Regions from separate parts of the Glutamicibacter nicotianae genome, predicted to be linked through region 2. Evidence: predicted binding sites of a transcription regulator. Region 2 holds the regulator's gene; each other region holds the start of a gene.
What was found. Region 2 encodes LexA, which represses DNA repair genes until DNA is damaged. Its sites were predicted from a motif close to TCGAACANNTGTTCGA; they were not measured.

Region 1 (9,685 bases), 650 kb from region 2:
GCCCAGGGTGAAGGCGAAGCCTCGTACGTTGCCCACGGCAACGATGTAGAGCACTATTGCGGCCAGCACGTTCACTGCCTTGGATGCCAGAATGGTGCGCTTGGCGCGCTTCCAGCCGATATCCACGGCGCTTGCCAGCGGCCTGCCTTCGCGCAGCTCATCGCGCACGCGCTCGAAGTACACGATGAACGAGTCGGCGATGAGGCCGATTGCAACGATCAGGCCGGCGACGCCTGCCAGCGACAGGCGGTAATTCATGCCCCAGCCCAGCAGCACCAGCGCCAGATAGGCGAGCACGCCGGAAACCAGCAGCGACGCGATGGTCACCAAGCCCAGAGCCCGGTACTGGAACAGCGAATAGATGAAGACCAGAACCAGGCCGATGATGCCGGCGATGAGGCCAGCGGTCAGCTGGTCAGCACCCAGAGTTGCGGAAACCTGGCGCTCGGACTGGATGTCGAAGCTGATTGGCAGTGCGCCGTACTTCAGCTGCTCGGCCAACGCCTGCGAGCTGTCCTGGGTGAAGCCGCCGGAGATCTGCGGGCGGCCATCGGAAATCACTGCATTGGTGGTTGGCGCCGAAATGGTTTCGCCATCAAGCACGATAGCGAACTGGTTCTGCGACCCCTGCAGGGCAATCAGACGCTGGGTGGTATCGGCGAAGAGCTTGGTGCCTTCGGCGTCGAACTCGATAACGACGACCCATTCGCCGGTCACCGATCCATTGACGCCGCGGGCCAACTGGGCGTAGGCGTCCTTGATCATGTCACCGGAGATTTCCTGCGGGCCAAGGATGTACTTGACACCCATCTCGCGGTCGCAGGAGATCATTGGCTTGTCTGGGTCGGCGGCTTCGCCACCGCGATCCTTGAGTTCTGCCTCGCAGTCGTAGCCTTCGAACTCCTGGAACAGCTCTGGGGTGATCCAGTTGGTATCCGATGGATTCTCCGGCTTGCCGCTAGGCTTTGGCAGGTCTTCCTTGGGGGTCCGGTCTTCCTTCGGAGTGGCCGCGAAGCCACCGGTGATCAGCACCGGGCGGAATTCCATGTTGGCCGAGGCCTGGATCAAATCGCGGGTGGTCTGGTCCGGGGTACCGGGCATCGATACCACGACGTTGCGTCCGGACTGGGTGGTGATTTCCGATTCGGTGACACCGGAACCGTCCACGCGCTGGCGGATGATCTCCACCGCTTGGTCCAGCTGCTCTTGGTTGATCGCCTCGTCGCCCTGGACCCGAGGGGCCAGGATCATCTCGGTGCCGCCTTCGAGGTCGAGGGCCAGCTTCGGCCCCCATCCGGTTTTGCCGTTCACCGCACCACCCACCAACACTCCGGTTGCGATGATGAAGACGACCAGCAACCACAGCAACGCTTTGCGCGCCTGTTTAACAGGTCTGATTGATGACATCTAATGTGCTTTCTGATTCGGGTGGCTTGGCCTTCAGGCCACCGCTATGCTGCCCGGGACTTAGGCGTTTCGCTCGTCCTTGCCCTCGTCGTTCAAGCGACGCAGGGACTCTTCCGGGGTTTCGGTTGCGTTGGAGGGTGCTGCTGGTTCGTCGGCAGCGGCCGGGGCTGCCGCATCCTTGTCCAGGAAGGTGGCGATGGCCTGGCGGTGCAGGGTCAGCACCACGCCTGGCGAAACCTCAACCTGTACGCGATCCTCTGCGTCTACACCGACGACGGTGCCGAAGATGCCCGAGTTGGTCATCACCTTGGCGCCTGGCACGGTGTTGTTCTTCAGCTTCTCCTGCTGGGCGGCCTGCTTCTTGCGGCCGCGGAACATCATGAAGATCAGCACTGCAAACAGGGCGACCATCAGGATCAGCGAAGGGTTGAAGCCGCCACCAGCGGCCTGTGCGATTACGAGAGGATTCACGTATGTACCTGCTAACGATTCGTTGCGATTTGATCTGGAGTTCTGGGATGCCGCTGCGCCATTTTCTGGCGCGAAACAGCAAAGACGCCCCACCTTACCCTGAAATGGGCACAGGTCGGGCGTCTTTAGTCTAATGGGTCACGGTGAACCGGCAGGCCATTTACGCGGGCAGTGAAGTAATGCTTGCCTAATCCTCATCGTTTTCATAGCTTTGCGCACTGGCGAAGATGGCATCCTTGGGCATGGCCAAGCCCAGATGCTCCCAGGCCCCGGGCATGGCGATACGTCCTCGAGGAGTCCGGCCCATCAATCCTTCGCGCACCAGGTATGGCTCGGCGACGGTTTCGACGGTCTCGGTTTCTTCACCCACGGCAATAGCCAGGGTCGACAGGCCCACCGGTCCCCCGCCGAATTTCGTGCACAATGCTTCCAGCACACCGCGGTCCAGGCGATCCAGTCCACGCGCATCGACCTCGTACATGTCCAGGGCGGCAGCCGCAGCCTTGGCATCGATCTCTTCGAGCTTGTGCACCAGGGCCCAGTCGCGCACCCGGCGCAGCAGGCGGTTGGCGATACGCGGGGTGCCGCGGGAGCGCCCTGCGATCTCGGTGAACGCAGCTGAGGTCACGCTCAGATCCAGCATCATGGCCGAACGGCGCAGTACCAGCTCGAGTTCCTTGACCGCGTAGAACTCCAGGTGCCCGGTGAAGCCGAAGCGGTCGCGCAGCGGCCCGGGCAGCAGGCCCGCGCGCGTGGTGGCCCCGACGAGCGTGAAGGGCGGCAGCTCCAGGGGAATCGCGGTAGCGCCAGCTCCCTTGCCGACGACGATGTCTACGCGGAAGTCTTCCATTGCCATGTAGAGCATTTCCTCGGCAGGCCGGGACATGCGGTGGATTTCATCGAGGAACAGCACCTCGCCCTCGGTCAGCGAGGAGAGGATCGCGGCCAGGTCGCCGGCGTGCTGGATGGCCGGGCCGGATGAGATGCGCAATGGCGCGTTCATCTCGGCGGCGATAATCATCGACAAGGTGGTCTTGCCCAGCCCGGGCGGACCCGAGAGCAGTACGTGGTCCGCGGTGCGTTCGCGGATCTTGGCCGCTTCGAGCACCAGCGAGAGCTGCTGGCGCACCCGGGACTGGCCGACGAAGTCGTCAAGGTTCCGCGGGCGCAGGGCAGCTTCGATGACCCGTTCTTCGGGTTCGCTGCCGGCGTTCGTGAGCCCGGTGGAGTCATTCATGAAAAGTCGATCCTCTCGCAGACCGCTTAGACGCGGGTTCCGCTGGACATACTGCGCAGCGCGGCACGCAGGATTTCAGCGACGTTGCCTGTGGCTACGACATCCGGATCGGCCTTGGACAGCGATTTCAGGGTGCTTGTTGCATCCTTTTCGCTCCAGCCCAGTCCGGTCAGCGCCTCGATCACCTGCGGTTCCCAGACGCTGGCGGTATCGCCGCCGGACACCGGCGCAACAGGCGCGCCCGTCGGGACCAGCTTGCCGTTCAGTTCCAGCACGATCCGGCTGGCGCCCTTGGGGCCAATGCCGGACACCTTGGTGAATGCGGCAGTGTCCTTCGTGTTCGCCGCGATACGCACTTCTTCAGGAGAATGCACGGCCAGGATGGCCAGGCCGGTACGCGGCCCGATGCCCGATACGGAGATCAAGACCTCGAAGACATCCCGCTCCTCCGCAGTGGCGAAGCCGAAAAGGGTCATCGAGTCCTCGCGCACCACCATGGAGGTGAAGACCGTTGCCTTGCGCCCTTGATGCAGGCCGGACAGCGTTCCGGGGGTGGCGTTGACCAGCATTCCAAACCCGTTAACGTCGATTACCGCGGTGTTCAGTGCAACCGCCTGCACGGTGCCGGTCAATGAGCTGATCATGCCACTCCTTGGGATGTATGTTCGATCGAACCCAGTTTATCGAAGATACCTACGAATATCGATCCGCCGTGTTTCCCGGTGGGTCGAGGTTATTTCCCGGCCGCCGACTAGCGGCGCACCGCGCGCCGCTTGGCTGAAGCTTCGGCGGCGATCCATGCCTGCTGCGCACCTGTCAGCTGCGAGGACCCGCCGGCATGCACTGCAGAGGCCGAGGCGTTCGAGCCAGTGGCCGCACCGCGCCAGCCATGGGTGATCGCCAGGGCCACCGCGTCAGCGGCGTCGGCTGGCTTTGGCGGTTCATCAAGCCGGCAGATCTTGGCAATCATCTTGCCGATCGCCGCCTTGGTCGCTTGGCCGGAACCGGTCACCGCTGCCTTGACCTCCGTCGGTGTATGCAGCGCGACGGGGATGCCGCGTCGTGCCGCTGCGGTGATCACCACGCCGGTGACCTGGGCGGTGCCGATCACCGTGGAGACGTTCGCCGAAGCGAACACGCGTTCCAGGGCGAGCACGTCGGGCTGATGCTGGTCCAGCCACGCCTCGATCGCGTTGGCGATCGTCAAGAGCCGGGCATCGAGCGGGGTGCCCGGCGGGGTGCCGGCGACGGTGACGTCCACCAGCGAAACTTGCCTGTTTGCAGCGACGTCGACCACTGCAAGACCGCAACGGGTCAGGCCGGGGTCGACGCCGACAACACGTAAGGCCAAGCCCTACTGCTCTTCGTCCAATGCGGCGCGAACCTCATCGGAGAGATCTGCGTTGGTGTAGATGCCCTGGACGTCGTCCAGTTCTTCCAGCGCGTCGTAGAGCTTCAGGAATTTGCGGGCTCCGTCGACATCCAGGTCCACCTTCATCGACGGCAGGAATTCCATTTCGTCGGATTCGTAGGCGATATCGTTCTCGTCCAGCGCCGCTGCGACCGCGCGCAGGTCCGAAGGATCGCACACGATGGCGAAGTTCTCGTCCTCGTCCAGGATCTCGTCAGCACCGGCATCCAGCACGATCATCAGCAGGTCGTCTTCGGTCAGCTCACCCTTGGGCAGGCGCACGACGCCCTGGCGGTTGAACAGGTAGGCCACCGATCCCGGGTCGGCGACGGTGCCGCCATTGCGGGTGATGCCCACGCGAACCTCGGAGGCAGCGCGGTTCTTGTTGTCGGTCAGGCACTCGATCAGCAGCGCCGAGCCCTGCGGGCCGCGTGCTTCGTAGATGATCTCGGTGTAGTCGACGACCTCACCGGTCAGGCCAGCGCCACGCTTGATCGCGCGGTCGATGTTGTTGATCGGCACGGAGTTCTTCTTGGCCTTGCTGACGGCAAGTTCCAGCGCCGGGTTGCCGGACAAGTCGGCTCCGCCGGCACGGGCTGCAACTTCAATGCCCTTGATGAACTTGGCGAAGGCCTTGGCGCGCTTGGCGTCGATCGCCGCCTTCTTGTGCTTGGTAGTTGCCCATTTGGAGTGGCCTGACATGCTTTAAGCGTCTCCTCGCGTGAGATTGATGAAAAATTGATGGATAGCCGTGCTGCCGGTGACTTCCGGGTGAAAGCTGGTTGCCAACAATTTTCCCTGGCGTACTGCAACAATTCTACCCTGTCCGTCATTCGGCCCGGCTTGAACGGTGCTGATCACCTCGACGTCCGGGCCGATTTGCACGGCTTCCGGGGCGCGGATGAACACCGCTTCGAGAGTGTCCCCGTTGAAGTCCAGCTGGTGCTCGAACGAGTCGACCTGGCGCCCGAAGGCATTGCGCTTCACCGTCATGTCGATGCCGCCGAAGCTTTGCTGGACCGCGCCATCCCGCGCGATTGCAGGATTCTCAATGCGATCGGCCAGCATGATCATTCCAGCGCAGGAGCCGTAGACCGGCATCCCTTCGGCAATGCGATCCTTGATGGGATCGGCCAACCCGTAGTTACGGGAGAGCCGGTCAATTACGGAAGACTCGCCGCCGGGTAGCACCAGCGCGTCGACCTGCGCCAAATCCTCGACTGTACGCACCATTTGCGCACGTTGCCCAAGCCGTTCAAAAGAGGCCAGATGTTCGCGGAAATCCCCTTGCAGCGCGAGGACGCCTATTTTCGGCATGGTTGTAACCTTCATGGTGTTCGGTGGCTGGCGGCACGGAAATGCGCCGAAACAACGTTAAACCCATGGATGCCCTGCGCCGGTTTTGTTTCCCGGTGTGTCGTGAATTCTTCGATGCAACCTCCCGGCAGCCCGTGAAGCTTGGTAGCTTCGGGAACGTGATTGCTGATATTTCTTCCTTCGAACTTGCCGGTGGCGTGAGCATGCCTTCCGTTGGCTTGGGCACGTGGCCCATGCGCGGCCAGGAGGCGGTCACCGCGGTTCGTTCGGCCCTTGACGTCGGCTATCGCCGCGTGGACACGGCGGAGAACTATGAGAACGAGGACGCCGTCGGCCAGGCCTTGGCGCAGAGCAGGCTTGACCGCGATGAATTCTTCGTGACGACGAAGTTCAACAAGAAGTGGCATTCGGCCCAGGGAGTGCGCCAGGCGTTAGAGAATTTCCTGGCCCGCCTCGGCCTTGATTATGTGGACCTGTTCCTGATCCACTGGCCAAACCCGCAGCAGGACACCTACGTCGAAGCTTTCACGGAGCTGGTAATGCTCGTAGACGAAGGGAAAATGCGAGCTGCCGGAGTCTCGAACTTCAAGCCATACCAGTTGCAGAACATCCTGGAAGCAGGCCACAGGCCGGCGCTGAGCCAGATCCAGGTGGATCCGGAGCGTCAAAGCGCCGAATGGCAAGCTTTCAATACGGAGCATGGCGTGCGGACCGAAGCCTATTCCCCATTGGGACGGCAGAAGTCCGACTTCCTTTCACATCCGACTCTGGCACAAATTTCCGGGGCGCATGGGAAGAGCAGCGCGCAGGTGACGCTCCGCTGGCATGTCCAGTCCGGGCGTGCGGCCGCACCGAAATCGGCCGATCCCCAGCGGCAGCGCGAGAACTTGGATATTTTCGATTTCCACCTCACGCAGGCAGAAATGGCCGCCATCGATGCCATGGATACCGGAGCCGGCCCCTTCACCGATTCGGACGAATTCGGGCATTAGGCCCTTACTGCCATGGTTTGACGCAACAGGAGGAACCGAGCATGCTCAGGGGCTACAAGCGGCCAGACATTAAATTCGCGGAGTACGTCGACGAGCTCGATACCCCAATCCCCTATGGCGAGCGTTGGAATGGGGAGCCGGATAGTGAAAGTTATTCGGTGACCGAACATCCGGAACGTTTTGCTCCCGTGCAGCAGGTAGCCCGGGCGTTGCTGAGCTGGATGCAGGAGCAATTCGAGGTGCGCTGCTTCGATGATCTCGGACTGGCCGCCGAACTGCGGATTCCGCCGGACACCGTGGTGAGTTCTGTCCGGATCCTTCCGGTGAATTCGCGCTGCGCTCCATTGGGCATGATCCTTACGACCTTTCCCGGGGTGCATCTGGAGCTCGGTGCGCTTTACCACGCGGTTTTCCCGACCTGCGGTTGCGACGCCTGCGATGAACACGTTCCCGAGATGATCGAGGAACTGGAAGCCCAGGTGGGGGCAGCCGTGTCCGGCGCGTTTCGCGAGTCCTTGGATATCGGCGCTGGCCGCCTCGTGCATCGTTTCGTTGCCAAGGAGACGGGATTCAGTGAGCAATCCGGCGGCCTCGATGACATATCGCCGGCCCAGCTGGCCAAAGCGCAAGCGATTCTGCCTCCAAACGGTGCATGGGAAGCGTGGCCCAGACGCTAGCTAGCTCAGTCCAGCGTCCACGCCTGCAGTCCATCCTCAAAGGCGCCATAGGCATTCACGGTGGCTTCACTGCGCTTCAGGGACGCTTGCCCATCAGCTTCCGGAACGCATCCATCAGCGTTGAAGACTTGGCACCACGCTACCGGCCCGTTCGACAACTGGTGCGGAACCCACCGCAAGTTGCTGACCTCCCATTCGCCAGGTTCGTCCTGGGTGAATGTTGCCTTCACGCTGATGCCTTCGCGGTTGAGAATGGTCGGCGTTGCATGCTTGGCCACAGAGTTTCCCAAACCGTAGACGATCCAGGTTCCGTCGTGCTTCTCAATGGGCAGGACCGAGTGGGTGTGGTGCATGTAGATGAAATCGAAGACGCCAGATTCTGCCAGGGCCTGGCCGAGTTTTCTTTGCGAGGCGGTCGGCTCGGTGGTGTATTCAGCTCCATCGTGCACGGCTGCCACCACGATGTCCGCTCCGGACTTGCGCGTTTCCTTGCCCCGGGTAATCAGCTCCTGCGCATCCACTCCGGTATCGACCTGCCAGTGAGCTGCTTCCGGCAGTCCGTTAAGCGAATAAGTGCTGGTTACTACCCCGAGCTTCACCCCGTTTGTTTCCAGGATGGACGGTTTTTCGGAGTCCTTTTCGTTGCGGTAGGAGCCTGTCGCAAACAGCCCATTGGACTCCAGCGCATCGAGTGTTCGTTCGACTCCGGCCGTACCGGCATCGACCGTGTGATTGGTGGCAGTGGTGCATCCGTCGTAGCCAATGGCTTCGAGATCGGTGAGGATTTGTTCCGGGACGGTGAACCGCGGATACCCGGAATACGGAGGGATACCAATTGGTGTCTCCAGATTGCAAAGCGCGACATCTGCGTCCTGGACATAGGGGGCCAGGCCCGCCAGCAATGGGCTGAAATCGTAGTCCTCGCCATTGCCCGATTGTGCGCCAGCTGCCTTCTCGGCTTCATCCAATAGCTGAGGATGCAGCAAGACGTCTCCGGTGACCATCAGCGAGAGTTCTTCGGGACTCGACGGTGCGGCAGAGCTATCCTCCGTGGTTGGACTTGAAGCCGGATCCGATGAGGACTGAACGGAAGACTGCGGGGTTGCTGGTTCTTGATTGCTGCTCGGGATTGCAGAGCAGCCGCCAATCAGCAATGCGGCCATCAGCGTTGAACCAAGTGGAAGTAATGCGGACGGAGCACGTTGGGGCATGCATCGAGCCTAGCTCAGCTGGGCATGCGGGGTGTAAATGCAAGCTGAATCACTTTTTCCATGAAAACCTAGGCCTATGCAAAACCCTCTTCTGACTCCCAGCACCAGGCCCTACCAATGGCCAGCATTCGACCAGCTCACTGCTGAGCACTACCTGGAGGCGACCCGGATCGGCGCAGCCGAGCAGCGCGAAGAGCTGCAGCGCATAGTCGACGATACGCAGGAACCCACATTCGAGAACACATTCCTCGCTTTGGAAGCCAGCGGGCAGACCCTGCGCCGTGCGTTGATGACGTACTTCTCCGTGATTTCTGCCCATGGGACGGAAGATCTGCGGGCGATTCAATCAGAGATTTCATCGATCTGGTCCGAGCAGGAAGATGAGATCTACCTGAACCAAACCTTGTATTCGCGTTTACAAGCCTTGGATTGTGCGAGCCTCCAGGGTGAAGACGCCCGCTTAGCGGATCAAACTTTGAAGAATTTCCAATTGGCCGGGGCGGGCTTGGGCGATGCCGAAAAGGATCGCCTGAAGGCACTGAACGCGAAGCTGGCCGAACTTTCAACGCAGTTCGCTGACCTCGTGCTGAAGAATCAGAACGCCCATGCGGTGCACTTCGAGGATGCTGCGGAACTCGACGGCCTGTCCGGTCCAGCCATCGAGTCGGCAGCGGAGACGGCGAAGCAAGCAGGCCACGCGTCGGGCTACCTGCTGGCGTTGGTTTCTCCGACCCAGCAGCCGGTTCTGGAGTCGCTGTCCTCAAGCGAGTCCCGCCGCAAGGTGTTCAACGCATCAATGAGCCGTGGCACCGAGGAAAACGCGACAATTCACATTGCCGCCGAAATGGCGCAGCTTCGTGCCGAACGCGCCGCGCTGCTCGGATTCGCCAATCATGCCGAAACCGTGCTCGCCCAAGCCACCGCCCCTTCCACCGCTGCGGTGGAAGAGCGCCTCGCCGAAC
Region 2 (9,685 bases):
TGCTTGATCCGGGCACGGGCGGATTTCATGCCGGCGGCAATCAGCTCGCCTTCGACTTCGGGCACGCCCATCGGTGCGGCGGCAATGAAGCTGGCTTCCGCGCCCAGGCGTTCTTCGTGCACGTTGGCCCGTGAAGCAATCGCCTTGGGGTCGTCGCTGCGTGTTGGCGGATTCAGGATCATCAGCGCCAAACCGGCCACCGTCGAGGTTACGCCAATTACGCTCAAGCCGATGACGCTGCTGACCTGGGTGGCGACAATGCCGGCACTGGCCGGGCCGACGATGAACACCAGTTCGGTGGCGGTTGCGTCCAGAGCGAAGGCGGTACGGCGCTGCTCACCGGTGGTCATGATGCCCAGTGCGGTACGCACCACGGAAAAGACCGGCAGTGCGAAGAGCCCGCCGATGAAGGCCAAGGGGTAGACCCAAACCAGCGGAACATGGGGCACCGTGCACCAGACGAGGGTTTCGACGATCACCGAGGGGATCATCGCGCGGCGAAGTCCCCAGACATCCACGCGGGCTCCGCGCCAGGGTGCGCCGATGGCGATGCCCAGGGTCATGACTGCCGTGACCAGGCCCGCTGAAACCCAGGATTGGTCGAGGTTGTTCACCAGATGCAGCAGCAGCAGCATGCTCAAGGCAGAGTGCGGCAGGCGGGCAATCATGCCAATCAGCAACAACAGTGAGATCTGCGGCTGGCGCAGGATCTGCCAATAGCTTTTCATGCCCGGAAAGTTCCTTATCTGGTCAAAAGGAGCCCGCCGGTCTAGCTCGGCGCGCTGTGCAAACTGAGTTCGAGGGAATCCACTGCTTCAGCGAATTCGGTGTTCTGGGACAAACGCCCGTGGATTGCGCGAGTTGCCTCGCGTGCATCGTTTTCGCTCGTTCCAGGAGCAAAAACGAACTGCAGGTTAAGTTCCGGTCCGGAACCTCCGCCAAGGACAACTTGCCCGTCCTTGCTGCGGGAGCCGACTCCCCTGCCCGGGGCAACCTTGACGGTCTGCAACTGGCTGAAGCCTTCGGTCGCATCCTGCACCAGGTTGGCGATCTGCTGATTCTGATAACTCGGAATCCACTCGATCTGCTTAGCCAGGTTCCAGACCCCCGGTCGTCGAAGCACGAAGGTGAAATCGCTTCCGGGATCGAGGACCAGCAGCTGGCATTCCTCGCTGACTGCCGAGAGGGCCGCCCGCGGGGCGTAGACCGCCACCGGCCGGGCTTCCTTGTGCCACGCCTGAAGCCGTTCAACTGTGGTGAAGATCGGCAGAGCCATGCGGCCGTCCGGGGCCTTGATTTTCACCAGGGCCATATCGGCTTCCTTATCGGAGGCGAAGCCGTGTTCGGTAATCGCTTCTTCACCGAGCTGGGCGACCACCGCAACGAAAACGCGCGCCTGTGACAAGGATTGATGCACTTCGCCCTCCCCCGCGGTGCCCGCGCGCATGGCTGCCAAAGCAGCAACGACATTGGCGTCGGCCTTGCCGTCGTCCTTGTCGAAGTTATGCAGGGGGTTGCCGTCGCCGCTCAGGTCGCGGCCTTCCCAATTCTGGCCGGCAGAGTCGGTTTCTGAGCCTGCCTGCGCCAGCGCAGCGACAATATGTCCCGGCAGATGGCGTTTGGGTGCGGATTCAGGTTGCTCGGTGCTCATAGCTCCATGCTATCGGTGGTTTCGAGGTTGATGGCAGGAAGTTCCAAAACTGCATTCATGAGCTTGGACACCCCGAACGGTGGCATTTCAGATTTCATTCCCTGCCGTCTGTGCGCAATCGCTGCCAGGAGGAGGTATTGCAGAAATCCGGCTTCACAAATGGAAAGGCGATCCAGAAGCAGGGGGCTTCTGAATCGCCTTTCACGGATGGTGCTTGGTGCCTAGCGGCGGCCTGCCACATCGAGGGCTTCTTGCAAGGTGAACTGGCCTGAGTACAGCGCCTTGCCCATGATGGCGCCTTCGATGCCTTCGGGAACCAGCTCACGCAAGACGCGGAGGTCTTCGAGCGAGGAGATGCCGCCCGAGGCGACAATCGGCTTGCTGGTCTTGGCAGCGATTTCGCGCAGCAGTTCAACGTTTGGACCGCGCAGCGTGCCGTCCTTGGTCACGTCAGTGACAACGTAGCGGGCACATCCGGCATCTTCCAAGCGAGCCAGCACATCCCACAGGTCGCCGCCGTCCTTGGTCCAGCCGTGGCCGGACAAGGTGGTTCCGCGCACGTCCATGCCCACGGCGATCTTGTCGCCGTGGCGGGCGATGGCCTGCTTCGTCCATTCCGGGTTTTCCAGTGCGGCGGTACCGAGATTGACGCGGGTAGCGCCGAATTCCAGTGCACGTTCCAGAGAGGCGTCGTCGCGGATTCCGCCGGAGAGCTCGACCTTGATGTTCAGTTCCCTGGCGATGCGCTGCACGATCTCGACATTGCTACCGCGGTCGAAGGCTGCGTCCAGGTCGACCAGGTGCAGCCATTCGGCGCCGGCGTTCTGCCAGGAAAGCGCTGCTTCCAGCGGGTCGCCGTATCCGGTCTCGGAACCGGCTTCGCCCTGGACCAGGCGCACCGCCTGGCCGCCGGCGATATCTACCGCAGGCAAGAGTTCGAGGATTGGTTGCTCGCTCATGATGTCCTTAGTGAAGAAGTAAAAAGTGGTTAGTAGGTCAAGGCCCAGGCTGCGATCAGGCTCATGCCTGCAAGCACCCAGAGCGCGATGATCCATGAAATATGGGCCTTCTGGTTCTTCAGCGAAATGGCCCCGCCGATCAGGAAGGCCCCGACAACACCCAAGATGAGGCTCCACATGCCTAGAGTGTCCCCAACCAGTTGCGCAGCAGCTGTGCGCCAGCGTCGCCGGACTTCTCCGGGTGGAACTGGACTGCCGAGAGCGGGCCGTTTTCGACGGCGGCCACGAATGGCGTCCCGTGCGTCGACCAGGTCACCTGCGGCGGGGTCATCGCCGGCTGGGTGACGTCGAATTCCCACTTCTGCACAGCGTAGGAGTGCACGAAGTAGAATCGCTCGTTCTCGATGCCGGCGAAAAGCTTGGATCCTTCCGGCGGGCGCACCGTGTTCCAGCCCATGTGCGGAATGACATCCGACTGGAGGCGTTCAACCTTGCCCGGCCATTCGCCGATGCCTTCGGTTTTCACTCCGTGCTCCACGCCTTCTTCAAAGAATACCTGGTGGCCCACGCAGATCCCCAAGACGGGCAGGCCACCTGCGATGCGGCGGCCGATCCAGCGCAGGGAACCGGTTGCGGTCAACTGCTCCATGACCGAGGCGTAGGCGCCGACTCCCGGGACTACCAGTCCGTCGGCAGCCACGATCTTCTTCGGGTCTGCGGTCAGTTCCACCTCGGCGCCGGCGGCTTCCAAGGCGCGCACGGCGGAACGCACGTTGCCTGAACCGTAGTCCAGGACAACTACTGTTTTCTTCTCCACTTACAGGGCACCCTTCGTGGATGGGATCTTGTCGCCCATGCGCTCATCGCGCTCTACGGCTTCGCGCAAGGCGCGGGCGAAGGACTTGAATTGCGCTTCGACAATGTGGTGCGGGTCGCGGCCCGAGAGCACCTCGATGTGAGCGCAGATCTGTGCGTGGAAGGTGATGGCTTCGAAGACGTGGCGGGTCATCGAGCCGGTAAAGTGTCCGCCGATCAAGTGGTATTCCTGGCCAGCAGGCTCGCCGGAGTGCACGAGGTATGGCCGGCCCGAGACATCGACGACTGAACGGGACAGCGCCTCGTCCAGCGGAGCGTAGGAGGTGCCGAAGCGGCGGATGCCTGCCTTGTTGCCCAGCGCCACGCGCAGCACTTCGCCGATGGTGATCGCGGTGTCCTCAACGGTGTGGTGGACATCGATGTGGGTATCGCCGGTAGCACGCACGGTGAGATCGATGAGCGAATGCTTGGAGAGCGCAGTCAGCATGTGGTCATAGAACGGCACCGAGGTGCTGATCTCCGAGACGCCGGTTCCATCGAGATCCAATTCAACGAATACGGACGATTCGCTGGTCACGCGTTCCATGCGGGCGCGACGTGCGCCAATCAATTCGGCAGACATGTCTTCCTTCGCTTGTCTTTGATTACTTCTGCGAGCCGAGCAGTTCGGCAAGTCGTTCCAAGAAGGCTGTGGTTTCTGATTCGGTTCCGGCCGTAACACGCAAGGTCCCCGGAATTCCATTGTCGCGGATGATGATGCCGGCTTCCAACAGGCCTTCCCAAATAGCGTGGGGGTCTTCGACGCCACCGAAGAAGACGAAGTTGGAGTCGGAGACCGATGGCTTCAGGCCCAGTTCCTTCAAGCGCGCGACGATGCGGTCACGCTGGGACTTGATGTCTTCGACCTGCGCCAGCAGCAACTCGATGTTCTTCAAGGCGGCGATCGCCGTTGCCTGGGTCACGGCCGACAGGTGGTACGGCAGCCGCACCAAGCGGATGGCATCGGTGACCTCTGGCGCGGCGGCCAGGTAGCCGACGCGTGCGCCGGCCAGGCCGAATGCCTTGGACATGGTGCGCGAGACGATCAATCGCTGGCGGCCTTCAAGCAGGCTCAGTGCGGACTTGGTGCTGGCCAAGGAGAATTCGGCGTACGCCTCGTCAACGATCACCATGCCGTTGTGCTCGCTCATGGCTTCGTACACGGCCGTGATGACATCAAGGCCAAGGGCGGTGCCGGTGGGGTTGTTCGGCGAGCACAGGAACACGATATTCGGCTTGTGCTCGCGGACCTGCGCGGCTGCAGATTCGGCGGACAAGGTGAAATCCTCGGCGCGTTCACCGGCGATATAGGTGGTATCAGTACCACTGGCCAACAGCGGGTACATGGAGTAGGTGGGGCCGAAGCTCATCACGGTACGGCCTGGTCCACCGAAGGCTTGCAGGATCTGCTGCAGGATTTCATTCGAACCGTTAGCGGCCCAGATGTTCTCCTTGGTGAGCGAGTGGCCGAGGTAATCGGCAAGAAGTTCACGAAGCTCGGTGAATTCGCGGTCAGGATAGCGATTCAGAGTTGTCGCTGCCTTGGCCACTTCCTGGGCAATGGCGTCTACGACTACCGGTGGCAACGGATGGGTGTTCTCGTTGACGTTCAACTGGATCGGCACGTCAATTTGCGGTGCGCCGTAAGGGGATAGCCCGCGGAGATTCTCACGCAAGGGCAGCTGACTCAAAAGTTCACTGCGGTCATTCACGCATCAAGTCTACGTGCGCAGCGAGCCCGCCAGTGAATCCGCTACGGCTGCAGGTAACAAACACTGGACAGCAGGGGAAACTAGCCGGCAATGACCGGAATCGACAAGGTATCTCCTACCTGGATTTCGCTGCCGTCCAAGGCGTTGAGCTCCGCGATGTGGCCAACTGCGGAAGTTACGTCGTAACCGGTGGCATAGTCGCGAGCCAAACTCCATAGCGTATCCCCGGGGATCACGGTGACATCAATGGTTCCAACCCCAGCAGGATCTTCTGCCGCGGCATGCGCGTCAGAGGCGAACATGGAGAAGAAGAAAGCAGCAGCGATCGTGAGTGCGAAAACGGGCATCCCCACCAGCACAGCCCAACCGCGGCGGTTGATGCGGATTTTCAGCGGCGCTTGGGTCTGATCTGAGTCAAGTGCGACGGTAGCCATGACGTTGTCTCCTCAAGAAATTCAAGTGATGCGAATTTTTATTCGAAAGAACGGATTCGAAAACTTGTTCGAACCTCGTATATCTGTTCTAACAGAGATTCGCGGAACTTGTCCAGAAGTTTTCGAACAAATCTTTGAAAGAAGCTCGCTTATCTACTAAGATTTCGAAGTAGACGAGCAATGAAAACATCTCACCATCTAGCTCCGACAGTTTGGACACGCAAACTTTCGAATGATTGCTAGGGAAGGCAAAATCTCATGTCAGCATCACAACGCACTCCCCGATCGAATGCACGTTCGCTGACGATTCGCCAAAAGAAGATCCTTGAGACGATTCAGCGGTCTATCGGCAAGAACGGTTATCCGCCATCGATGCGTGAGATTGGCGACGCTGTCGGACTCAAGAGCCTTTCGAGCGTGACCCACCAGTTGAGCCAGTTGGAAAAGCTCGGCTATATCCGTCGAGACCCACGCCGTCCGCGCGCGATGGAAATCCTGCTTCCGCTGCAATTGTCCGACGATGCCGAAAAGGCCGAGGTCTCGGAGCCGGTCGAGCCGGCTGCCAGCGAAGACGCCAAGATCATTGAGCTGAGCACTTCTGCTGACACCACCATGGTTCCGCTGGTTGGCCGTATTGCTGCTGGCGGTCCGATCCTGGCAGAACAGTCCGTCGAGGATGTTTTCTCGTTGCCTCGTCAGCTCGTGGGCCACGGCGAACTGTTCATGCTCAAGGTGTCCGGCGATTCAATGGTTGACGCCGCGATTTGCGACGGCGACTGGGTAGTTGTCCGCCGACAGCAGACGGCAGACAACGGCGACATCGTCGCAGCCCTGCTGGACGAGGAAGCGACTGTCAAGACCTTCCGGCAGCGTGATGGGCATACTTGGCTGCTTCCGCAGAACTCGCGCTACGAACCGATTTTGGGTGATGCAGCAAAGATCATGGGACGCGTCGTCTCGGTCATGCGCTCGCTCTAGATTTCGTGTGGATATTGCGCTGGTGCTTGGCACCAGCGCAATTTTCGTTTAATCAGCTACTCGCCGGCCTCGAGCTCGATCTGGGCGGCCGCGGCGAAGATCATCCAGCGCTGGACTGCCGCCGAGAGCCGGCGCGGTTCTTGGTCGATCAGATGGCCTGCAGTTGCCGTGACCAGTTTCCTGGCCTGCTCCCTGCTTGGTGCTTCCAAGCGGTGATCTTTCGCGGCGAGGGCCAGATACCGGCACAGGATTCCGGCAAAAAGGTTCCCGTCTCCCCCGCGGTTGAACGCGAGTACTCCGGCAGCGGAAGACAGCGAGTGCGTGGTCGCATCGATCAGCACTTGGGCGTGAGCCAGATCGGCCGGCTCGCCAAGCTCAAGCAACGCGCCTAGCACCGTGCCCTGGTTGTAGGTATAGATCGCTGGCTCCACCGTGTGCCCCTGGCTGGCCAACCGCAGCCCGTCCAAGTACAGCCCACGCTCGGTGCTGAACAGGTTCTTCTCCAGCCATTGGAGAACCTGCCGTGCGGTGTCCTTCTGTCCGGTTCGGCCGAAGAACAGTGCCGCCGGCGCATTGGCCGGCGTATTCTTGAAATCCCGTTTTTTCGACCAGTACAGGCCGCCGCCCAGCACCTCGTCCATGCCAGCATGAAGCTGTTTTCCCAGCACCCTGCCTGCCGTCTGGGCAGCGTGGTTTCCTTCTCCCGTCACTGCCAGAGCGAATTGCTCCAGTCGGCCGCTAGCCAAGGCAAGCCACGCCATATCGTCGAAGAAGTAGTTGGGCAGCATCCCGAAGTTGCGAATTCGAATGCCATGCAACAGATGATTGGCCCTGGCCAACTCGGCTCGCGCCGATTCCGCGTCGCCTGCCGCCAAGAAGGAGTGGCCGTCATCGATGATGGCATCCAGGTAATGCGCCTGCCACCAATAGTTCCACTCCGACAACGGGTGCGCGCAGCCATTGAGATCGCTGAGCATGCTTCCGTCGCGCAACCGGTGCGCCCTGCTGTAGCTTTGCCCAATCCAGGTTCCGGGCAGCCGCAAGAGGCGACGCCCGAAACGCTGATGGGTGTCGATGGCGGCTTGGTGTGCCAATTCTTGCATGGACTCCATGGTGCCTTTCGATTCACGCGGCATCAGTTCTTGTCACAGACCTTAGTGCATCGCCGAGCGTCCTGCAGATAGGGCATAAAGAACTTGAGCTGCCCTCAGTCCAAGGACAGCTCAAGTTCATGCTCCATGATTCGGCTATTTACCGTCCGGGTTCAAACGCTGGAGAACTCCGGTAATGACCTTCTTGTCGACAGTCGGCCACATCGGCGGCAGGGTTGCTTTCAAGAAGCTGCCGTACCGTGCAGTGGCCATGCGCGAATCGAGGATCGCCACCACGCCCTTGTCCCCGATCGAACGGATCAGGCGTCCAGCGCCCTGGGCCAGGCGAATCGCCGCATGGGTGGCGGCCACCTGCATGAAGCCGTTGCCGCCATGCTTGGCCACGTCTTCGGAACGGGCTTTGGAGATCGGATCGTCCGGGCGCGGGAACGGGATCTTGTCGATGATGACCAGTCGGCAGGAATCTCCTGGCACGTCAACGCCCTGCCACAGGGTCATGGTTCCGAACAGGCAGGTGTCACGTTCGCTGCTGAACTGCTCGACCAGCGACTTCATGCTGCCCTCGCCCTGGCACAGGATGTCCACGTCCAGGCGTTCGCGCAAGATGCTTGCCGCTTCTTCGGCGGAGCGCTTCGAAGTGAACAGAGCCAGTGCACCGCCGCCGGAGGCCTTGATGAGATCCTCGATCTCATCCAGCGTCTCCGCAGCCAGTTGGCGGCCCGGCTTGGGCAGATGCTTGGCTACGTACAGGATGCCCTGCTTCGGGTAGTCGAAGGGACTGCCGACGTCCACGCCAGTCCAGGACGGAGCCCCGGCGCCCATCAAGCCCAGCGAGCCTGCGACCGAATCGAACTGCGAACCGATAGCCAAGGTAGCGCTGGTCAAGACGACCGTGCGCCCATCGAACAGCCCTTCGCGCAGCTTGCCGGCAACGGACAACGGGGCAACGTTCAACGTGGCTGGCTGGGTCTCGTCAGCTTCGACGTATCCCCGGCCTTCGACAAACTCCCGCGGACGGGTGGTGTACAGCACCTCGCGGCGTTCTTCTGATTCGAGCATGCGAATCGCATCGTCCATCACCGACTGCAGCTGGGAGCGGGCGGTCTGTCGCCCGCCGTCAGCCGGTGCATTGGCTTCCGGCTTGGACAGCGCCAACGCCAGCCGGGCCTGTTCCACGATGTCGTTCAGGGCGATGCCCATGTCTTCGCGCAGGCCATGTTCCAGCAGCCCCGTGGGCACGCCGGTCAACGACTTTTCCAGGCGGTTCGCCGCCTTGACCATCTCGTCCACGTTCACTCCGCAATGGCGCTTGGCGCCGCCAGCCGCGGTGAGCACCATGCGTGCGGAGAGCGCCCCGGAAACCGAACTGGTCACGCGGTCCTGCAGTTCGTGGGCCTCATCGATGATCGCGACTTCGAAGTCCGGGAGGACAGAAAGCCCCTCGAAGGCCGATACCGCCAGTAGGGCGTGGTTTGTAATGACCACGTCCGCTTCCGCGGCACGGGCACGAGCCATCTCCGAGAAGCATTCATCCGCCATCGGGCACTTCTGCGACCCCAAGCACTCCATGGCCGAAACCGAGACCTGCTTCCACGCCTTGTCGCTGACCCCGGGCACCAGCTCATCGCGGTCACCGGTCTCGGTCTCTTCAGCCCATTCGCGCAGCTTCATGACCTCGCTGGCCAACGGCGAATAAGTGGTGCCGGCAGGTGCTGCCGGCTCATCCATCGAGAAAAGCGTGCCTTCGTCATCCGGGTACCCGCCGCCGAGCTTGTACTGGCACAGGTAGTTCGAGCGTCCCTTGAGCAGGGCCACATCCATCGGGCGCGAGAGCTTGCCCTTGAGCGATTCGAGCAACCGCGGCACGTCACGGCCGACAATCTGCGATTGCAGCGCCAAGGTCGCGGTGGAGACGATCACCGGCTTGGCGCTGGTCTGCGCGTGGGCCAATGCCGGAATCAGGTAGCCCATCGACTTGCCGGTG
Region 3 (9,685 bases), 670 kb from region 2:
ACGAGGACGGATCCTGGATTCTTTCCACCTCGATCATGACCATGGATTCGCCTTCGGCTGAAGAACCAGGGGTGCTCGGCGAACTTGCCGGCCTGCACGACCGCTTGCCCATTCCGCTGGGCAAGGAGATGATGGGCCGTTGGATGAACCCTGCCGAGGAAGATGGCGAAGGGCTGATCGAGCAGATTCGTGCAGAAGCGTTCGATGTGGCCTCAGAATGGACCATGCATGAGGTCGACACCGCTGTCGGCAATGTGCGCAACAACTCTCCGGAGCTGATCGAGGCGCACAGCAACTCGCTGTTCTAGCGCTGGTGCCGGGCGGCGTGCTGCACCATCCAGGCGCCGTTGGCCATGGCGAATACTGCCAGCCCCAGTCCCATCAGCCGCCGCGCGGCAACGCCCGCCGGGGACGTGGCCAGCGAGGACAGCTGTGCGTGCGTCAGCGGCTCGTAGGCGAACCAGCCCAAAGGCACCGGTTGCAGCGTATCCCAGATCTTCAACCCGGCCCCTGCCAGGAACAAGGCCAAGGCGAGCGCGGCCAGGACCCAGGGCACGACTCTGAGAGGGCGCACCGCCAGAATGCGGCGCATCAGGAAGATCCCTGCTGCCAAGCAGAGAGTGACGACGCCGAAGAACAGCAGCGCTCCTCCGGCAAGAAGCACAGGGCTCGGCGACTGCGAGATCGCTCCTGCGGCCGAATGGAAGCTATCTGCGGCAGCGGCCACCGGTTGGCGGCCGTCGTGCCAGATCAAGACGAGGCCGCAGAGCAGGGCGGCAAGGCCGCCATAGCCTGCCGTTCTCTGGATCCGCAAATGCGTTTCAGGCATGGATTCATTATTCCATCGATGGTGCGGGAAACAAGGATGGCGGCAGCAGCCGGCCCGCAGGCCGGCTGCTGCCGCCATTTGGTGGAATCGCTGTCGCGGGTCAGTGCCCGCGCTTGATCCATTCATCCAGGTTCGGCGCTTCGGCACCGATGGAAGTGGCATCGCCGTGACCGGTATTGACCACCGTTTCGGCTGGTAGCACCAGCAGCTTGGTGCGGATCGATTCAATGATCGTCTCGAAGCTGGAGTAGCTGCGCCCGGTAGCACCCGGTCCGCCGTTGAACAGGGTGTCGCCGCTGAACAGCACGCCGAGGTCTTCCGCATAGAAGCAGGTTGAACCTGGCGAGTGCCCCGGGGTGTGCAGCGCGGTCAGCGAGGTGCCGGCGATGGTGAATGAATCGCCTTCGCTGATTTCCGCGTCCACGTCGCGCTCCGGGTAGACAGCTTCCCAGAGCATGCGGTCTTCCGGGTTCAAGAACAACGGTGCATCTACGGCGTCGGCGAATTCGCCGGCGGCGCGGATGTGGTCATCGTGCCCGTGGGTCAGCAGGACGGCCATGACTTCGCGATCGCCCACGGCTTCCCGGATCTTGGCAACATCGTGTGCCGGGTCGATCACCATGACCTCGGAATCATCGCCGATGATCCAGACGTTGTTATCGACATCCCAGGTGCCGCCATCCAGCGAGAAAGTGCCGGAGGTGACGACGTTCTCGATGCGGGCAGCCATTAGAGCTCCACCACCGAACGCAGCACGGTGCCTTCATGCATCTTCTTGAACGCCTCTTCGATTTCATCGATCTTGATGCGTTCGGTGACGAAGGAGTCCAGATCCAGCCGGCCGAGCTTGTACTGCTCGACAAGCATCGGGAAGTCGTGGCTTGGCAGGCAGTCGCCGTACCACGAGCTCTTCAGCGAGCCGCCTCGGCCGAAGACGTCCAGCAGCGGCAGCTCGAGCTTCATCTCCGGGGTCGGGACGCCCACCAGCACCACGCGGCCTGCAAGATCGCGGGCGTAGAAGGCCTGCTTGTACGTTTCCGGACGGCCTACAGCATCGATCACCACATCGGCGCCGAAGCCGCCGGTCAGTTCCTGGATGGCTTCCACTGCGTCGACCTTGGAGGAATCCACGGTGTGGGTGGCGCCGAAGGCCCTCGCGGTTTCCAGCTTGTCAGCGTTGACGTCCACCGCGATGATGGTGGTCGCGCCAGCCAGTTGCGCGCCGGCGATGGCGGCGGCGCCGACGCCGCCGCAACCGATCACGGCAACCGACTCGCCGCGCTTGATTTCGCCGGTGTTGATCGCCGCGCCGATGCCGGCCATGATGCCGCAGCCGAGCAGGCCGACGGCTGCCGGATCCGCTTCCTCATCCACGATGGTGCACTGGCCGGAGTGGACCAGGGTCTTCTCGGCGAAGGAGCCGATGCCTAGGGCAGCCGACAGTTCGGTGCCGTCCTCGAGGGTCATCTTCTGGGTGGCATTGAATGTGTTGAAACAGTACTTCGGCTCGCCCTTGGCGCAAGCGCGGCACTGGCCGCAGACTGCACGCCAGTTCAGGATCACGCGGTCGCCGACCTTCACATTGGTGACGTTCTCGCCGATCTGGCTGACGACTGCGGTGGACTCGTGGCCCAGCAGGTAGGGGTACTCGTCGCCGATGCCGCCGAGCTTGTAGTGCAAGTCGGTGTGGCAGACACCGGTGGTGAGCACATCGACGACTACTTCTCCGGGGCCCGGGTCCGGAACGATGATGTCGACGACCTCTACCGGCGCATCCTTGGCGCGGGAAACAACGGCTTTGACCTTATGAGGCATGGCATTTAGCTCCTGGAACGATTGACTGTTGCTGTCTCGATGTTATCGGTGTCCCCGGCGCTTATGGAACATTCACGACACAATGACGCAGGCTGTTTCGCCCAGAGCCAATTTGCGCAGGTGCACCACGGTTTTCCCGGAACGTATGTGACGGTGCAAGGGCTGCTCCTCGAGCTCCAGCTCTGATGGTCAGCAGGGTCCCCCTCCCATCGGGTACCTCGCCAAATTACGCCTGGCCTTGGCTCATGATGCGCAGGTTGCCAGCGATGCATCGCTGTTCCAGTTTGCCGCGACGTCGGATACTCCTTGCCCTTTGCATTCAGCACGGCCTTTCGCAGGGCTTATTCAGCCAGCCTGTCGGCGCTGGAGCCGCTGCGCTCGGCTAACCCAAACTGTCGGTCGCGCTGACTAGTGTAACTGTCATTCGAACACATGTTCGAATAGAATGATTCTACTAGGTAAGGAGTGTGCACGTGGGGATGTTCACCGAGTCGATCGAGGTAGCTCGCGCAGCGAATGGAATGCCGTTGCGCGTGAGCTGGCAGGGGCAGGACTATCGCTTGGTAGCCGAACCGCAGCGCTGGTTCGAGCGCCGCAAATGGTGGGACGAGAACCTGCGGATTCCCCGCGGAGCCGGTGCGGGGATTGCCGACTATGAGATGTGGCGCCTGCAGCTGGTCGCCGTGCGCGGATCCAGCCAAGTGCACAGCGTCGATGTGAGTTTTGATGCGCAAACTGAGCGGTGGCGCCTGGTGCGGGTGCATGGCTCGCTGGCCCGTAGCGCCTGATGTCCCGGCGGGGGAACATATTTTCGAAGGACCTCCATGAGCTTCACCCATCTGAACGTCAGTTCTTCATATAGCGCCCATTACGGCGTCTCGCACCCAAAGCAGCTGGCCCAGGCGGCCAAGGCGCAGGGGGCGCAGATGCTTGCGTTGACTGACCGGGACGGGCTGTACGGGACGGTCAAGCATGTGGCAGCCTGCATGGCAGAAGGCCTGCATCCGATTCTCGGGGTGAACCTTGCGGTGCTTGATAGCCACGGGGAAGCCCAAGGGCGGATTGTCCTGCTGGCCCGTGGGCGCTGCAATGGCGCCGGGTATGCGGCGCTGTGCCGGGCAATTACCCTCGCGCATGGCACTTCGCATGGTGTTCCGGGCCTGGAAACCGGGCAGCTGGCGCATCTGGGCGCCGGCGGGAACCTGATGCTCCTGCTCGGCGGGGAATCGGATGTTGCCCGCACAATCCTCAAGGGAAACTATGCCCACGCCCGGGCGCTGCTTGCCAACTGGAAGAAGCGGCTGGGAAAGATGCTGCGCGTGGAGATCACCACGCACCTGTCCAGTCCCGGGTCGCGCTACAGCCTCGGCGAAGCAAGCCGCATGCTGCGCTACGCCCACGAGCGGGGGATCAAGGCAGTCCTCAGCAACGCTGTACGCTACGTGGATCCCGACGGTGCGGTCACCGCAGACATCCTGGACTCGGCGCGCGCCCTGCACAGCCTGAAGAATCTGGACTCCTGCCAACCCAACGGCCAAGGGTGGCTGAAAACCCCGCAAGAGATGCGCCAGCTGGCCAAGGAAATCGGTTATGCCACCGAAAAAAGCTGGGCGCACCAGCTGCTGCGGGAAACCGAAGCGCTTGCCGAATGGGCGGCGGCCGACCCGGTGGCCGATCTCGGATGGAAGAAGCCGGTCATCCCCGAGGCCAAGGTCCTCGGCCTGGACCGCCCGGCCATGCAAGAGCTCACCAGCCGCGTCTACGGCGCGGTGCCAGGGCTCTTGGGCGATGCGGACCCGAACCTGGTTGAAGAGTGCCTCGCCCGGGAACTCGGGGTGATCGACCGGCTGGACTTCGCCGGGTACTTCCTGACAGTCGCCGAAACCGTCAAGCTGATCACCGGCATGGGAATCCGCGTGGCCGCCCGCGGCTCCGGCGCCTCCTCGCTGGTGAACTACCTGCTGGGCATCAGCCAGGTGAACCCGCTAACCCACGACCTGGTGTTCGAACGCTTCCTCTCCGATACCCGCACCACCTTGCCGGACATCGACATCGACGTGGAATCCGCACGCCGCCACGAGATCTACCGGGAGATCTTCGCCAACTTCGGCGAAGAGCGCGTGAGCCTGATGAGCATGCAGAACGCCTACCGTGCCCGCGGCGCGGTCCGCGATGCAGGAGCCGCCCTCGGGGTGGAGCAGGAGCAGGTCGACGAGATCGCCAAGCAGCTCTGGCGCTTCTCCGCGTCCTCTTTCCGCGAAGCGCTCACCGAGAAGCCGGAATTGGCGGCATTGGCCGAACGCATTACCGATGACACCCAGCTCGATATTCTCATCGACGCCACCGAACGCCTGGACCGGCTGCCGCGCCATATCTCCATGCACCCCTGCGGAGTGATCCTCTCCGACGCGAGCCTGCTGGACCGCACCCCGGTCCAGCCGTCGGGCATCGGGCTGCAGATGAGCCAGTTCGACAAGCACGACATGGACCTGATGGGGCTGATCAAGCTCGACGTGCTCGGGGTGCGCATGCAATCAGCCATCGCCTACACCCTGGAAGAGATCGCCCGCATGCACCCGGACAAGCAGTCGGTCGCGCGCGCCGGAGGGCACGTGGATGACAGCTATATCTCCGCTGCCGGAGCGATCGACCTGTCCCGGGTGCCGCTGGATGACGGACCCACGTTCGAATTGATCCGCTCAACCCATACCCTGGGCTGCTTCCAGATCGAATCCCCGGGCCAGCGCGAGCTGATCGGCAAGCTCGCCCCGCGCGAATTCAACGACCTGATCATCGACATCTCGCTGTTCCGCCCTGGCCCCATGCAATCGAATATGGTCAAGCCCTACCTGGAGCACCGCCACGGCTTCGCCCCGGCCCAATACCTGCACCCGGACCTGATTCCAGCGCTCGCCGAAACCCATGGGGTCACCGTCTTCCATGAACAGGTGCTGCGCATCCTGGATGTGATGACCGGTTGCGGGCTGGGCATGGCCGATGTCTACCGCCGACTGCTGGGGAATCCGGACAAGGAACCAGCCGTAGAACGCTATGTGCGCACCGAAGCAACCAAGCGCGGCTACAGCCAGGAGACGATCGACAAGGTCTGGGAAGTGCTCTCCGGCTTCGGGTCCTTCGGCTTCTGCAAAGCCCACGGGGCGGCCTTCGCCGTGCCCACCTACCACTCGGCCTGGCTCAAGGCCCACCACCCCGAAGCCTTCCTTGCCGGCATCTGGGAGCACGACCCGGGCATGTACCCCAAGCGGCTGCTGGTCTCCGAAGCCCGGCGCATGGGCATCCCCATCCTGCCGCTGGACATCAACCGCTCCACCGGGCACTACCGGGTCGAACGGGTGTTCGAATCCGCTCCAGCGAAGCTCCCGGTGGTGCCACGCGCGCCCAGCTCGCTGCGCCCTGGACGCTACGGGGTCCGCCTGGCCTTCCGCGACATCCACCAGATGAGCGAACGCGAAGTCGAACGCCTGGTCGCCGGCCAGCCCTATGAGCACCTTGCAGATGTCCGCGCCCGCGCGGGGCTCTCACGCCGCACCTACCAGAACCTCGCGGCCCTCGGCGTCTTCGACTCCCTGCTCGCCGGGACCTCGCGTGCCGACACCATCGCCCACACGCAATCCATGGCCCACAGCTCCCTTCCGGCCAAATACCGGCCCGGCCCCGGGCAGCTGGCGCTTGACCTCGGGAAAATCGAACACATCAAGGCCACCGGAACCGAGCTGGAACCTGCCGAAGTGGTGCGTACCGAACTGGACCTGATGCACCTGGATGCCAGCGAGCACCTGATCTCTTCCTACCGGCAACGCCTGGCGCACCTGCCCATCACCCAAGCGGCCGAGCTGCTGCAGTTGCGCAACGGAACCGAGGTGCTTGTCGCCGGAGTGCGCGTGGCCACCCAGACCCCGCCCATGCGCGGAGGCAAGCGCGTGGTCTTCATTTCCGTGGACGACGGGACCGGCTGCATCGACGCGACCTTCTTCGACGACACCCAGCAACGCACCGGGCCATTGCTTTTTTCCACCCGCATGCTGCTCATCCACGGAGTCACCCGGCGCACCGGACCACGTGGCATCTCGCTGCAGGCGCTGAACGCCTGGGATCTGCATCAGCCCGAAACCTTGCCCGCTGCGGGATACCTTGAAGAGCAGGGCCGCCCGCAAATCAGCTACCGGCCAAAGCTCGGCGAAGGTGCTCGCAGCATCGAGAGCGTCGGTGAGCTGGCCAAGCGGATGGAAGCCGAAGGGCTGGACCAGAGAGGGGCGTGATGCGCTCATCCAATGACAGGGTTTTGCCCAACAAGTACATTGGGTCTCATGGGGCGAGTACTTGACGTGAGGAGCAAACGAACATGGATGCACCGGATGAACAATTCTTTCTCAAGTGCGTCCAAGCAAACCCCATCAACCAGCAAATCCTCCACCTTGCGCCACAGCTAGGTGTTTCGGACTGGTGGCTCACCGCAGGTGCACTATTCCAAACGGTATGGAACGTGCTTGAGGGAAAGGACCCGCAAAACGGAATTCGCGACTACGACTTCTTCTACTTCGATGAAGATACGTCCTATGAGGCGGAAGACGCAGTCATACGCCGGGCCAAAGAACTCTTCAAAGGCATCGACGCAGAAATCGAAGTCCGCAATGAAGCACGCGTCCACATTTGGTACGAGGAGCACTTCGGCGTGCCTGCTATTCCATTCACCAGCTCCACGGATGCCATCGATCATTTTGCAGCGAAGACCTGCTGCTTTGCGGTCACTCGCGATGCGCATGGGCAAGTAGCCACCTATGCCCCGCATGGGTTTGCAGATCTATTCGCCCGGAAGATCGTTCCGAACCCAGTGCTTGCCCCGCGGGATGTCTACGAAGCCAAGATCGAACGGTGGCTAGCCCAGTGGCCGTCGCTGACCGCAGAACCCTGGCCCGAGTCGGAAACATCGAGAAACATCACCCAAGGCTGAAAAACCTCAAACCGAGGACACATGCCCGTCCGCATCAATGACGAATGACGGATTATGCACGAAGTCCCAGCGGAACCCTTCAGGGTCGGCCACGCAGGCGCTCATTCCGCCCCACGGCTGCACAGCCGGTGCCGTCACGGATTGCGCTCCGGCATCAAGCGCTCGCCGGTAGAACCGCTCGACTTCCTCATCGGTGTGCACGTTGTGCCCCAGCGACACAGGGGGAGCCTTCTCGCCGTGTCCGATGTCGCCATACTCGCTGGGCATCTGCGTAACGTCCCACAAGGCCAGCATCAAGGAATGCCCAGCACGGACAAAGGCAATCTCCGGGTGGGCTGGCTGCACCAGCTCGAAACCCAGCCCCTCGGTATAGAACCTGGTTGAAGCACCGACATCACGCACGCCGAGGGTGATCGCGCTGATGGTCGGCGGGGCCGACTTGTTCATGTAACCAGCCTAGGATGCCCTGATCTCGAATGATAGGCCTGGAAGGCGAACACCTCATGGTGTGGGTCGGGTTGCGCGTCAGCGTGCTCTTTGTGGGTATTGCCTCGCACTACTTCTCGACCTCAGGAGGGCTCGTCACTGCCGCAGGGGGAGTTGCGCTATTCGCGGTGCTGGTTATTGGGGTCGTCCGCATAGTGCGAGCTTCCGGGAAAACTGCAGGCAGTTCAAATTCTGGCTGACTACAGATGGATCCACTGCTCATTGCGCGGCGATGACAGGTCGCGCTCACGCTGGGCGTGGAGTTCCAGGTCGACGCGGCTCGGCAGGTGATGGTTGCGCTGTACGCTGCTGGGCGTGCGGCGCAAGCCAAGCCGCCGGGACGAAAAGGATGAGTTTGATGCTGGATAGTTTTTCATGCTCGGTTCTCCTTGAACCTGCGTCGGCTCGTCTTCTGCAGAAACCAAACCTGCAGATTCCTTCGCCTCCACGTCGATCTGAGAATTTGCGCTCGCCGGTTCACTGGACCACTGATCCGGGTGCGGGATGCCGCGCACGTGCCGTGAGCACCAGGCGGCGATAGCTGCAACGATCACCAGTGAGCCGAAGAACAGCAATGTCGGTCCCATGCCCAGCCATTGCAGGCCGAGCCCGGTGAGGAACGGCGCCAGCGGCAGAGCCGACAGGGCCATGAACAAGATCAGGGAATTGGCTCGTCCTGCCATTTCCCGCGGGACTACTGCCATGAAGTAGCCTCCGACCGACGCGTTCAACGCAGGAACGCTCAGGTAGGCCACCAGCAGCATGGCACCCAGCCAGAGCAGATTTGTGTTGAAGCCCATTAGCAGCATCGCTCCGCCCAGAACGCTCAAGCAGCTGCAGGCCAGCACGCCCGTCCGGAATTTCTCGATCAAGCGTCCGGCGAACAGCGAACCGGCGAACATGCCCAGGCCCATGAATGTGGATACCAGGCCGATTACCCATGGGGTTTCGCCGCGTTGCTGCAACCCATAGATCAACGTCGTGTTCAGTCCGTTGGTTCCGATATTGATGACGGTGATCAGGATGAGCAGGCTGCGCAGCTGCGGCCTGGCGAAGCACCATCGCATGCCCGCCGCGATGCCGGGCGAGACCAGACGGCTGCCGGCCGGGGAGTGCTCCATGGGCTTTGACATGGCTTCGGCTGCGCGCAATGGTCCGCGCAGCGCGAACCCCGAAGCGGCGGCGAGCAGCTGCAGGAAACTGACAGCCAACAGGGCAAACCCTGCTCCGAATCCGAGCAGGAGCCCGCCCAGCGGAGCCGCGCCCAGCATGAGCACCGAATCGCGTCCCTGATTTGCCGCCATGGCTCGTCCCAACTGCTTGGGATGGACCACGTCCTTGAGTGCGGCATTCGTGACGGCACCGAAATAGCCTGAACGCAGTTCCATGAGCACGTGGGCCAAGCAGAGCACTGCTACGCTCAGCGAGCCGCTCATGCTGGCCACTGCCAGTGCCAAGGTGAGTGTCGCACCGCAAATCCCTCCGGTGAGCATCATGCGTGCCCTGTCGGAACGGTCGGCCACGGAGCCGCCAAGCAGCGTCAAGCTGGCCCGCGCGGCCAGTCCCAGGGCGGCCAGCGTGCC

Region 1: the regulator LexA is predicted to act here: its motif matches at 3,769-3,784, upstream of ruvA (Holliday junction branch migration protein RuvA).
Region 3: the regulator LexA is predicted to act here: its motif matches at 3,069-3,084, upstream of JOE62_RS09995 (DUF6504 family protein).

Annotation. Positions count from the first base shown of each region.
Region 1 is NZ_JAFBCH010000001.1:2,067,007-2,076,691, forward strand. Features, by position in the region: gene secD (protein translocase subunit SecD) at 1-1,407, opposite strand, end outside; gene yajC (preprotein translocase subunit YajC) at 1,468-1,878, opposite strand; gene ruvB (Holliday junction branch migration DNA helicase RuvB) at 2,066-3,115, opposite strand; gene ruvA (Holliday junction branch migration protein RuvA) at 3,142-3,759, opposite strand; gene ruvC (crossover junction endodeoxyribonuclease RuvC) at 3,867-4,466, opposite strand; gene JOE62_RS09910 (YebC/PmpR family DNA-binding transcriptional regulator) at 4,470-5,228, opposite strand; gene pdxT (pyridoxal 5'-phosphate synthase glutaminase subunit PdxT) at 5,232-5,858, opposite strand; gene JOE62_RS09920 (aldo/keto reductase) at 6,002-6,835, shown strand; gene JOE62_RS09925 (DUF6226 family protein) at 6,877-7,512, shown strand; gene JOE62_RS09930 (CapA family protein) at 7,518-8,723, opposite strand; gene JOE62_RS09935 (M3 family metallopeptidase) at 8,800-9,685, shown strand, end outside.
Region 2 is NZ_JAFBCH010000001.1:1,414,934-1,424,618, reverse strand. Features, by position in the region: gene JOE62_RS06945 (MFS transporter) at 1-728, opposite strand, end outside; gene JOE62_RS06940 (SseB family protein) at 770-1,651, opposite strand; gene priA (bifunctional 1-(5-phosphoribosyl)-5-((5-phosphoribosylamino)methylideneamino)imidazole-4-carboxamide isomerase/phosphoribosylanthranilate isomerase PriA) at 1,873-2,610, opposite strand; gene JOE62_RS06930 (CG2302 family histidine operon protein) at 2,640-2,789, opposite strand; gene hisH (imidazole glycerol phosphate synthase subunit HisH) at 2,792-3,427, opposite strand; gene hisB (imidazoleglycerol-phosphate dehydratase HisB) at 3,428-4,048, opposite strand; gene JOE62_RS06915 (histidinol-phosphate transaminase) at 4,071-5,177, opposite strand; gene JOE62_RS06910 (LysM peptidoglycan-binding domain-containing protein) at 5,258-5,611, opposite strand; gene lexA (transcriptional repressor LexA) at 5,870-6,589, shown strand; gene JOE62_RS06900 (glycoside hydrolase family 76 protein) at 6,646-7,692, opposite strand; gene JOE62_RS06895 (ATP-dependent DNA helicase) at 7,837-9,685, opposite strand, start outside.
Region 3 is NZ_JAFBCH010000001.1:2,085,943-2,095,627, reverse strand. Features, by position in the region: gene JOE62_RS10015 (SOS response-associated peptidase) at 1-308, shown strand, start outside; gene JOE62_RS10010 (hypothetical protein) at 305-829, opposite strand; gene JOE62_RS10005 (MBL fold metallo-hydrolase) at 930-1,559, opposite strand; gene JOE62_RS10000 (S-(hydroxymethyl)mycothiol dehydrogenase) at 1,559-2,644, opposite strand; gene JOE62_RS09995 (DUF6504 family protein) at 3,124-3,432, shown strand; gene JOE62_RS09990 (DNA polymerase III subunit alpha) at 3,469-6,924, shown strand; gene JOE62_RS09985 (nucleotidyltransferase family protein) at 7,008-7,616, shown strand; gene JOE62_RS09980 (VOC family protein) at 7,623-8,063, opposite strand; gene JOE62_RS09975 (MFS transporter) at 8,303-9,685, opposite strand, start outside.